3 regions of the Caproiciproducens puteiluti genome follow, and region 3 is predicted to be linked to each of the others. Evidence: predicted binding sites of a transcription regulator. Region 3 holds the regulator's gene; each other region holds the start of a gene.
What was found. The regulator HrcA, encoded in region 3, represses chaperone genes, less so after heat shock. The targets are predictions, from matches to a motif close to TGTTAGCACTCNNNNNNNNNGAGTGCTAACA.
Positions count from the first base shown of each region.

Region 1: a site for HrcA is predicted at 1,408-1,438, ahead of ACRQU7_RS10310 (co-chaperone GroES). Genes of this name have one in related genera too.
Region 2: a site for HrcA is predicted at 1,393-1,423, ahead of htpG (molecular chaperone HtpG). Genes of this name have one in related genera too.

Region 1 is NZ_CP194790.1:2,120,993-2,124,271, forward strand. Features, by position in the region: gene groL (chaperonin GroEL) at 1-1,054, opposite strand, end outside; gene ACRQU7_RS10310 (co-chaperone GroES) at 1,094-1,378, opposite strand; gene ACRQU7_RS10315 (diacylglycerol/lipid kinase family protein) at 1,536-2,438, opposite strand; gene ACRQU7_RS10320 (THUMP domain-containing class I SAM-dependent RNA methyltransferase) at 2,471-3,279, opposite strand, start outside.
Region 2 is NZ_CP194790.1:1,337,079-1,340,357, reverse strand. Features, by position in the region: gene htpG (molecular chaperone HtpG) at 1-1,368, opposite strand, end outside; gene ACRQU7_RS06355 (cation diffusion facilitator family transporter) at 1,492-2,667, opposite strand; gene ACRQU7_RS06350 (FumA C-terminus/TtdB family hydratase beta subunit) at 2,670-3,200, opposite strand.
Region 3 is NZ_CP194790.1:3,783,192-3,786,470, reverse strand. Features, by position in the region: gene ACRQU7_RS18310 (pentapeptide repeat-containing protein) at 114-938, opposite strand; gene hrcA (heat-inducible transcriptional repressor HrcA) at 1,175-2,206, shown strand; gene grpE (nucleotide exchange factor GrpE) at 2,222-2,833, shown strand; gene dnaK (molecular chaperone DnaK) at 2,915-3,279, shown strand, end outside.

The sequences.
Region 1 (3,279 bases), 1.7 Mb from region 3:
CGATCTGGGAACGGATCTGGGAGACCCTTGCTTTGATCTCATCCTTATCACCGGCACCGTCGACAATAATGGTGTTCTCTTTGTCCACCTTTACCTGACGCGCACGGCCGAGCTGCTCAATCGTAGCCTCTTTGAGCTCCAGTCCAAGCTCCTCGGAAATCACCTGACCGCCTGTCAGAACGGCGATATCGCGAAGCATGTCTTTTCTTCTGTCGCCAAAGCCCGGAGCCTTCACACCGACACAGGTAAAGGTGCCGCGCAGTTTATTCAGGATCAGGGTGGTAAGAGCCTCGCCCTCGATATCCTCTGCGATGATAACCAGTTTCTTGCCGGACTGTACGATCTTTTCCAGAAGCGGAAGGATTTCCTGGATATTGGAAATCTTCTTGTCTGTAATCAAAATATATGCATCATCAATAACGGCTTCCATTTTTTCGGTGTCTGTTACCATATAAGGAGTAATATAGCCGCGGTCGAACATCATGCCTTCTACGACCTCGGAGTATGTTTCAGCCGTTTTGGACTCTTCTACTGTAATGACCCCGTCGGAAGTTACTTTCTCCATTGCTTCGGAAATCAGCTTGCCGATAAAATCGCTGGAAGCGGAAATCGTTGCAACACGGGCGATATCCTCGGAACCGGAAACCTTTTTAGAATGATCCGCCAAAGATTTTACGGCAGCGTCAACGGCCTTCTGTACGCCCTTGCGGACTTCCATCGGGTTGGCGCCCGCGGTTACGTTCTTCATGCCCTCGCGGATAATGGCCTGCGCAAGCAGAGTAGCTGTGGTGGTACCGTCGCCGGCAACATCGTTTGTTTTTGTCGCGACTTCCTTAACAAGCTGCGCGCCCATGTTTTCAAAAGCGTCTTCCAGCTCGATTTCTTTGGCAATGGTGACACCGTCGTTGGTAATCAGGGGAGAACCGAATTTTTTGTCGAGAACGACGTTTCTGCCCTTCGGGCCAAGGGTAATTTTTACTGTATCAGCAAGCTGATTAATACCGCTTAAAAGCGCTTTTCTGGCATCCTCGCCGTAAATAATCTGTTTAGCCATTGTTTATTTCCTCCAATATCAATTTATGATCTCTATCAATTACTCTACAACTGCAAGAATATCGCTCTGGCGAACGATGGTAAATTCCTCACCGTCAATCTTGATTTCGGTTCCGGAATACTTGTTCGTTATGACTCTGTCGCCCTTTTTCACATACATTTTAACTTCTTTGCCGTCCACAACGCCGCCGGGTCCTACCTCAATCACATCCGCGATCTGCGGCTTTTCCTTTGCGGAGCCGGCAAGAAGAATACCGCCCTTTGTGGTCTCCTCGGCTTCTTCCATTTTAATTAAAATTCTGTCTGCCAATGGTTTAATAGTCATAATATGTCCTCCTTCAAATAATTGATTTGTTTTAGCACTCACAATCCCCGAGTGCTAAGATATATTCTATATACTTATGTCCGGAAAATCAAGTGCTTTTTTCTAAAAATCTTCAATTTCATAAATTATTTACAATTATTGTGAATTTTTTAGATTTCTAAACCGGGACAATAAAATTAACCGCGTTCGGAACCACCTCAAAACGGAGGCTTCTGATTACGGCGCACTCGCCGTCAAAATTCGCGATGGCCAGATTCGGCGCTGTGATTTCCATTTTCTTTCCCCGGCAAAACGTCAGAAGGCTTCTGAATTTTTCGGATTCCAGATGTCCGCCGTTCTTGTAGATCTTAATCAGGGTCGGAATTTTATACAGGGGCGGCTTTTTGATCAGCACAAAATCCAGCAGCCCGTCGTCCGGGACGGCCTGCGGCGCGCCGCAAAAGCCCCCGCCGTAATACTTTCCGCTGCCGGCCAGAGCGAACAGATAAGTGCCGTCAAACCTTTTGCCGCCGTCGATCAGAATCTCCAGCTGTTCACCCAGTTTTCCGGCAAGCACTTTTGCAACCGCCAGATTATAGGCCATAGGCCCGCTGATAAAGGGAATGTCCTTGAATTTCACCATTTCAAAAGCGACCCTGGCGTCCAGCCCCACGGAACAAAGGTTAATGGAATACTGCCCGTTGGAATGAATCATATCCACGGAGCGGGAGTGTGCTTTCAACTGCTTTTTTAAGGATAAAAAGTTCGCGGCCTCCCCAAAAGTTTTGATATAGTCATTGCCGGAACCGCAGGGGAAAATTCCCACCTCGGCATTTTTTCTCCCGATCGCGCCGGCCGCCGTCTCGCTCAGCGTCCCATCTCCTCCGACAGCGTAAATCCGGACCGCATCCCCTTTTCCGCTCTCTGTTTCCGCAAGCTCGGTGGCATGCTTCGGCCTCTCGGTGACATAACACGAAAATTCAATTCCGTTCGCCTCCAGATATTTGCGGATAGCAGGAAACACCGTATCATAAGCATTCTTTTTACCGGCGACGGGATTCACAATAAATACATACCGCATGATAGCCTCCAGCTGAAATGATTTGAGGAATATTATTTAAAATACATGTAGTATTGGCATTTAATCATGCCGTTGTAAAGCTTTCTGCGCCGGTCGGCCTTGCGGCCGTAACAATCTTCAAAGGTCTCGTCCGGGCTGATAATGGAGTAGCTCCATCCATGCCTTTGTTCAAAAACGCTGCCCATGGTCCTGTAAAGTTCTTCCGCCTGACGCATGTCCAATAGGCGCTCCCCATAGGGAGGATTACAGATCACGCAGCCGTATTCGCCCACCGGCGTGAAATCCTCTATCCCCCGTTTTTCCGCGTGAATCTGGGAAATAACTCCGGCCTTTTTCGCATTTTCCAGCGTGAGCGTGACCGCCGCGCCGTCAATGTCGTAGCCGTGAGCGGTAAACGGAGCGTCGCGCAGAACCATACTCTGCGCGCGTACCTTTTCCTTTTGCCAAAGGGTCTTATCGATACAGTCCCAGCGTTCGGCGGAAAAATGACGCTGCAGGCCCGGGGCGATATTCAGCGCGTACATGGCGGCCTCGATCAGAAGCGTACCGGAACCGCAGAACGGGTCGATAAAATTCGCGTCGTGCCGTACGCGGGAAAGATGCACCATGCAGGCGGCAAGCGTCTCCTTAATCGGCGCCTCCGTGGAGCTTGCGCGGTATCCCCGCTTGTGAAGCCCCTCTCCGGAGGTATCGATCATGATGCTGACCTGGTCCTTCATGATCAGGAACTGGACCTGGTAAAGCGTTCCCGTCTCCTCGAACCAGCCGACATGGTACTTTTGCTTCAAACGCTCCACAATCGCTTTTTTGATGATGGACTGGCAGTCGGGAACACTGGACA
Region 2 (3,279 bases), 1.5 Mb from region 3:
CTTGTCCTTCAAGGCCTCGGTCTGCGGAAGCATATCCACTTTATCCGTGGTTTCGCCGCAGGCGTAGTAAATATATTTCTGGTCCTCCTTCATACGGGAAACATATTCCTTGAGCGTGACCAGCTTCTTTTCGCCGGAGGAGTAGAACAGCAGCAGGTCCTGCAGGACATCCTTATGCATGCCGTAATCCTGATAAATACCGTACTTCAGCTGCAGGCCGAAATTCTTGAAGAATTCCTCATATTTTTCACGCTCGTTTTCCAGCATCGTTTCCAGCTCGGACTTGATTTTCTTTTCCAGACGTCCGGCAATAATTTTCAGCTGGCGGTCATGCTGCAGCATTTCGCGGGAAATATTCAGCGAAAGGTCCTGAGAGTCGACAAGGCCGCGCACAAAGCTGAAATAATCCGGCAGCAGGTCCGCGCACCTGTCCATAATCAGCACCCCGTTGGAGTAGAGCTGAAGTCCCTTTTCATAATCGCGGGTGTAGAAATTCATCGGCGCCTTGGCGGGAATGAACATCAGGGCATTATAGGTTGCGGTGCCCTCGGTGCTGGAATGGATCACCTTCATCGGATTGACGTAATCCATAAATTTGCTCTTGTAAAACTCATTGTACTCGTCTTCGGTGATCTCATTTTTATTTTTCCGCCAGATGGGAACCATGCTGTTCAGCGTATCGTTCTCGGAATAGGTTTCGTATTCATCCTTGCTGCCCTCTTTCAGACGGCTTTTTTCTACGTCCATTTTAATGGGGTAGCGGATGTAATCGGAATATTTCTTGACAAGGTTCCGGAGGGTATAGGAATCGAGATACTCGTCGTAATTGTTGTCGTCCGTATTCGGCTTGATCTTCAGAATGATTTCGGTGCCGTGGCCTTCTTTTTCGCAGGGCTCCATCGTGTAGCCCGCGGTGCCGCTGCTTTCCCAGCGGTAGGCCTCTTCCATGCCGTACGGCTTGCTGACGACGGTTACCTTTTCGCTGACCATGAACGCGGAATAGAAGCCCACCCCGAACTGGCCGATGATTTCAATATCTTCCTTCTGCTCGTTTTCTTTTTTGAAATTCAGAGAACCGCTCTTGGCAATGGTGCCAAGGTTGTTTTCCAGCTCCTCTTTCGTCATGCCGCAGCCGTTGTCGGTAATGGTCAGCGTACGGTTTTCTTTATCCGGAATAATCTGAATGCAGAAATCATCCCGGTTCAGTCCGGTGTCGCCGTCGCTCAGCGTCCGGTAATAAAGCTTGTCAATGGCGTCGCTGGCATTGGAAATCAGCTCGCGCATAAAAATTTCGCGATGGGTATAAATGGAATTAATCATCAAATCCAAAAGGCGCTTGGATTCCGCTTTAAACTGTTTTACTGCCATAATCAACCTACCTCTGTCCATCAATTTTAGCACTCTCTGGTTTTAAGTGCTAAAAATATTTTAATACAAGCCCTCGGAAAATGCAAGTAGGTGAATTGTTAATTTTTTGTTGCGGGCGGCACATTATGGCTCCGGAACATAGCTATGGTCGACGGTAAGGACCACAAAATAGGTCGGATCCAGCTTGTTGATCTCCTCCGTAATCCGCCGGGTCAGCTCGCTGTCGCTCACGGGGAACGCGAAGGAAACGCAGACGTCAAAAATCAGATTGGAATGGGTGGTGCCCCACACCACACGAAAATCATGCATGCTGATTTCCGGAGAAATGCCCCTGATGATCTCCATAACCTGCTTTTTCAATTGGTTGGTGCGCTCGTCGTCCGTCACAATCGGGTCAAGGTGGATCACGAGGTGGATTCCCTTTTCGCTGAGAAAGTCGCGCTCTATATTGTCGATGATATCATGACTCACCATAATATCCTGTCCGGCGGAGACCTCGCAGTGAACGGAGGCAAAGCAGCGCATGGGTCCGTAATTGTGGACGTTCAGGTCGTGTATCCCCAGAATCCCGTCGTAGCTCATGATTTTGGCGTAGATTTCATCCACCAGTTCTTTGGTGGGGGCCATCCCCAAAAGCGGATTGCTGGTTTCGACAATCAGCCGGACGCCCGTAATCATAATGAGCAGGGCAACGATCACGCCCATATATCCGTCAAGGTTAAAGCCCGTAAAATAAGTGATCAGGATACCGGCCAGAACGGACAGGGTGGAAAATACATCGTTCAGGCTGTCCGCCGCGTTGGCGGAAACGGTAGTGGAGTCGATGGTACTGCCGACCTTTTTATAGAACAGGCACTGCCACAGCTTGATCAAAGCCGACAAAATCAGCACGCCGATGGAAACCAGACTGAATTCGGCATCCTCCGGGTTCAGAATTTTATCGAAGGAGCTCTGAACCAGCTGAAAGCCGACCATCAGAATGGCAAACGACACAATCAGGCCGGAAAGATATTCAATGCGCGCGTGGCCGTACGGATGCTCTTCATCGGCGGGCTTTCCCGCCATTTTAAAGCCGACCAGAGTAACGATGGCCGAGCCGGAGTCCGACAGGTTGTTGATGGCGTCCGCGGTGATCGCGATGCTGTGAAAAAGAATTCCTGTTGTGATCTTCATAAGGAACAGCAGGATATTCGTCACAATCCCGACCGCGCCGGAAAATTTCCCGTACCGTTCCCTCACCTTGCTGTCGTCCGTTTTCTGATAATCCTTCACAAACAAGCGAATTAAAAACTGAAACATAGCTACACCTCAAAAAGGCTGCCTCCACAGCAGTCGATTGCCGTAAACAGCGGAAAATCCTCTATCTGCAGCTCTTTCACGGATTCACAGCCAAGGTCCTCAAACGCAAGGACCTTGACGGAACGGACACATTTTGCCGCAAGCGCCCCCGCGCCCCCGATCGCGCACAGGTACACCGCCTGGTTGCGCCGGATGGCGTCGACCACCTCCGGGGAGCGGCCGCCCTTGCCGATCATGCATTTCAGCCCCAGGTCCAGCAGGCGGGGCGCAAACACATCCATGCGCGAGGAAGTGGTCGGCCCGCACGCGCCGATCGGCAGGTGCTCCGGCGCTGGTGTCGGCCCGGCGTAATAAATCGCGGCGTTTTTCAGCTCGAACGGGAGCGGCTCCCCACTGTCAAGCATGGCGAAAAGCCGCTTATGCGCGGCGTCGCGCGCCGTGTAAATCGTACCGCTCAACAAAATCCTGTCGCCCGCGCGCAGTGTTTTGGCGGCCTGTGCCATATCGTTCGTATGAATTTGCAGTCTGTCCATGCTAACCTCACAACTATCAGAATAGGGAACTGTAATACAGTTCCCTACCAATTTATTTTATTCTCATTTATTATAGCAT
Region 3 (3,279 bases):
GCCGGTAATAGAACGCAGGCTGTCGCCTGACGTCAATACTCAGTAACCGGCTGGATTATATTTTAGCATAATCTGGAAAGGCCGTAAAGCGGGTTTCTTTTTACAAACACGCGCTACCATGCCGACGGGCGGCGCAGCCCGTCGGGAAGCCGGGTGTTCCTGTTGCCCTTCGCGGAGTTTATCTGCATTTGTGTCAGAAAAACGCTCCTGCTCAAATCGGTATTTTTCAGGTTTGCGTCGCGGAGATCGGCCCCTAAAAAGACGGTTTTGTCCAAACTGCAGCCTTCCAGATCAGCCGCGATCAGGAGCGACATGCTGAAGTCTTTTCGGTCAAGGCTCGCTTTCCTGAAATTTTTTCCTAAAAAGTCGGCCCTTTGGCGTGATTCAGGGTCTTCAGATGAAATGCTCCCGATGATTTTTTTCAATATACGGTTCGCTTTTGATTTGTGCCCGGCAATGTCCGGCTCCAAAAGACTGCCGCGGGAAAATTGGGACATTTGCTGATTTTCCTCGATAAGAGCGTCGACGGCTGCCGCCGTCTTTTCGTCCGAGGTCAGGGAAGCCGCTTCTATGAGGTACCATAAAATCTGGTGGAGCTGAAAAAGAACGGAAAAGGTTTGAAAGATCGCTTCCGCCTGACCGGGGGCTGTCTTCCAGTCGCCGACGGAAGAATAAATTTGTGTCGTTTTCTGTCCCGCTCCCAGGCATTCGTAAGCAAGGCAGCCGCTCATTTTTCTGCCTTTTAAATCGGCGTGAATCCCGCAGCGGAAATCAGGCGCTAAATATCGGCAGGGCTTTCCGGCGTCTTTATCGTCCGGAAAGCCGTCCGTTTTTGCGCAGTACAGCGCTACACAGCACAGGCCGCTGCATTTTTCGCAGTCCGGCTCTAACTCTTTGATCAGGCGGGCGTAGTTGCCGCCGAAGGGATTCTGTTCCATGGTTTCTCCATTTCCAATGCCAAATAATATTCGTTCGGTATGAAAATAGTTTAGCATAACTCCATAGAAATGAAAAGCGGCGTTCCCCGTTCGCCGGAAGAACATAATTTTTACGATTTCACAAAGAGTTTACAAATACTATATTGACAATGGGGTAAAGTAATGGTAAATTATTAATTAGATTTAGCACTCGAACTATTAGAGTGCTAAAATATAAAACAGGCGAGGTGAAAGGGTTGGAGTTAAGCGAACGGAAACAGAAAATTCTGGCGGCTGTCGTTGATTTGTACGTTGCGACCGGCGAACCGGTGGGTTCCAAGGCGCTTTGCGACACCCTTGATTTCACCGTGTCCTCCGCGACGGTGCGCAATGAAATGAGCGACCTTGCGGAAATGGGGCTGCTGGAGCAGCCCCACACCTCCGCGGGAAGAATTCCTTCCCACAAAGGCTACCGCGTTTATATCGACACGCTGATGAAAAAGCATTCGGTTTCCAGGGAAGAGCAGCGTTATATCGACAGCCTGCTGCTGCCGAGCGCGTACGACCCCGAAAAGCTGCTGGACGGCGTTGCGCGGGCGCTGGCGGGAATGACCCGGTTCGCGGCCGTTTCCACCACACCGAGCGGAAGCTCGGCGGACATCCGTGCCATTCAGTTTGTGCAGACCAGCCGAAGGACCGCGATGGCCATTATGATGACCTCCGCGGGCACCATGAAAAGCCGCGTTTTCCACTGCGATTTCGATATTACCCCCGAAATCCTGCGCGTGTTTTTCAGGGTGCTGAACGAAAAGCTGGTCGGGCTGCCGGTTTCCACCATTACGCCGGCATACATTCAGTCCCTTGCCGCGTCTCTGGGGAACATGACGATGCTGATGAGCGACGCGCTGATGGCGGTGCTGGACGTGGCGCAGGACACCATGCAGACGGAGGTCTGTCTGGACGGCGAAATGAACCTTTTATTCTGCAGCGAGCTGGGGCAGGCGGGCATCCGCCGCATTATGGATTTCCTCTCCCGGCCGCAGGAGCTTTCCCGCCTTCTGATGCAGCAGAGCAACAGCATGAAGGTGCTGATCGGTCAGGAAAGCAAGCGGCCCGAGCTGAGCGAATCCAGCGTGGTGGTCTCCCGGTACTCGGTCGGCGGCAGGGACGCGGGCGCGATCGCCATTATCGGCCCTACACGCATGAACTACGGAAAGGTCATTTCCAATATTGAATATCTCTCCGGCTCCGTCGGAAGAATGCTGACAGAGCTATTGGATATGGAATAGAAAGGGGTCACTGTTTTGGAAAAAAACCAAAAAGAACAAGCGGATAAAAAGAAAACTTCCGGAACGCCCGAAAAAACCTCTGCGGGCAAGCCGGAGGAAACCTCTAAGGCAGAGAAGGCCTGTGCCGGGGAAACTGCGGCGGCGGAAAATCCGGCCGGACAGGAAAAACCGAAGGACGACGCACAGACTCAGTTAGAACAGGCGCAGGAGGAGCTGAAAAAGCAAAAAGAGCTTTTGCTCCGCACAGCCGCGGAATACGACAACTACCGCAAACGTACGGAACGCGAAAAAACGGCGGTATACGCCGACGCGACAGCCGCTGCGGTCACGGAATTTCTGCCCGTGGCGGATAACCTTGAACGGGCGCTGGAACAGCAGGACTGCACCGTGGAGGACCTTCGCAAGGGGGTCGAAATGGTCGGCACACAGCTCAAAGGCGCGCTCGCAAAGCTCGGCGTAACCGAGATGGGGGAAGCCGGGGAAGTCTTCAACCCGGACCTTCACAACGCGGTTTCCCATGTGGAGGACGAAAACGCCGGGGAAAACACCATAGTGCAGGTGTTCCAGAAGGGCTACAAAATCGGGGATAAGGTCGTGCGCCACGCGATGGTGCAGGTTGCTAACTGATTTGGCCGATTTCAGGTGATTTTAAAAATTCTTATAGATTGATTATTCAATTCAAAAACTTATTTTTTGGAGGTAAACAGTATGTCAAAGACAATAGGTATAGACTTAGGTACTACCAATTCCTGTGTTGCGGTTATCGAGGGCGGCGAGCCGGTCGTCATTGCGAATGCAGAAGGCGCCAGAACCACCCCTTCCGTTGTTGCTTTTTCCAAGACGGGCGAGCGTATGGTCGGTCAGGTTGCGAAACGTCAGGCGATTACCAATCCGGACCGCACCGTCTCTTCCATAAAAAGAGAAATGGGTTCCAACTATAAGGTCAATATCGACGGGAAAAGCTATACTCCTCAGGAAATTTCCGCAATGATCCTTCAGAAGCTGAGGGGTGACGCGGAAGCTTATCTGGGTGAAAAGGTCACTTCCGCGGTCATCACCGTCCCGGCGTATTT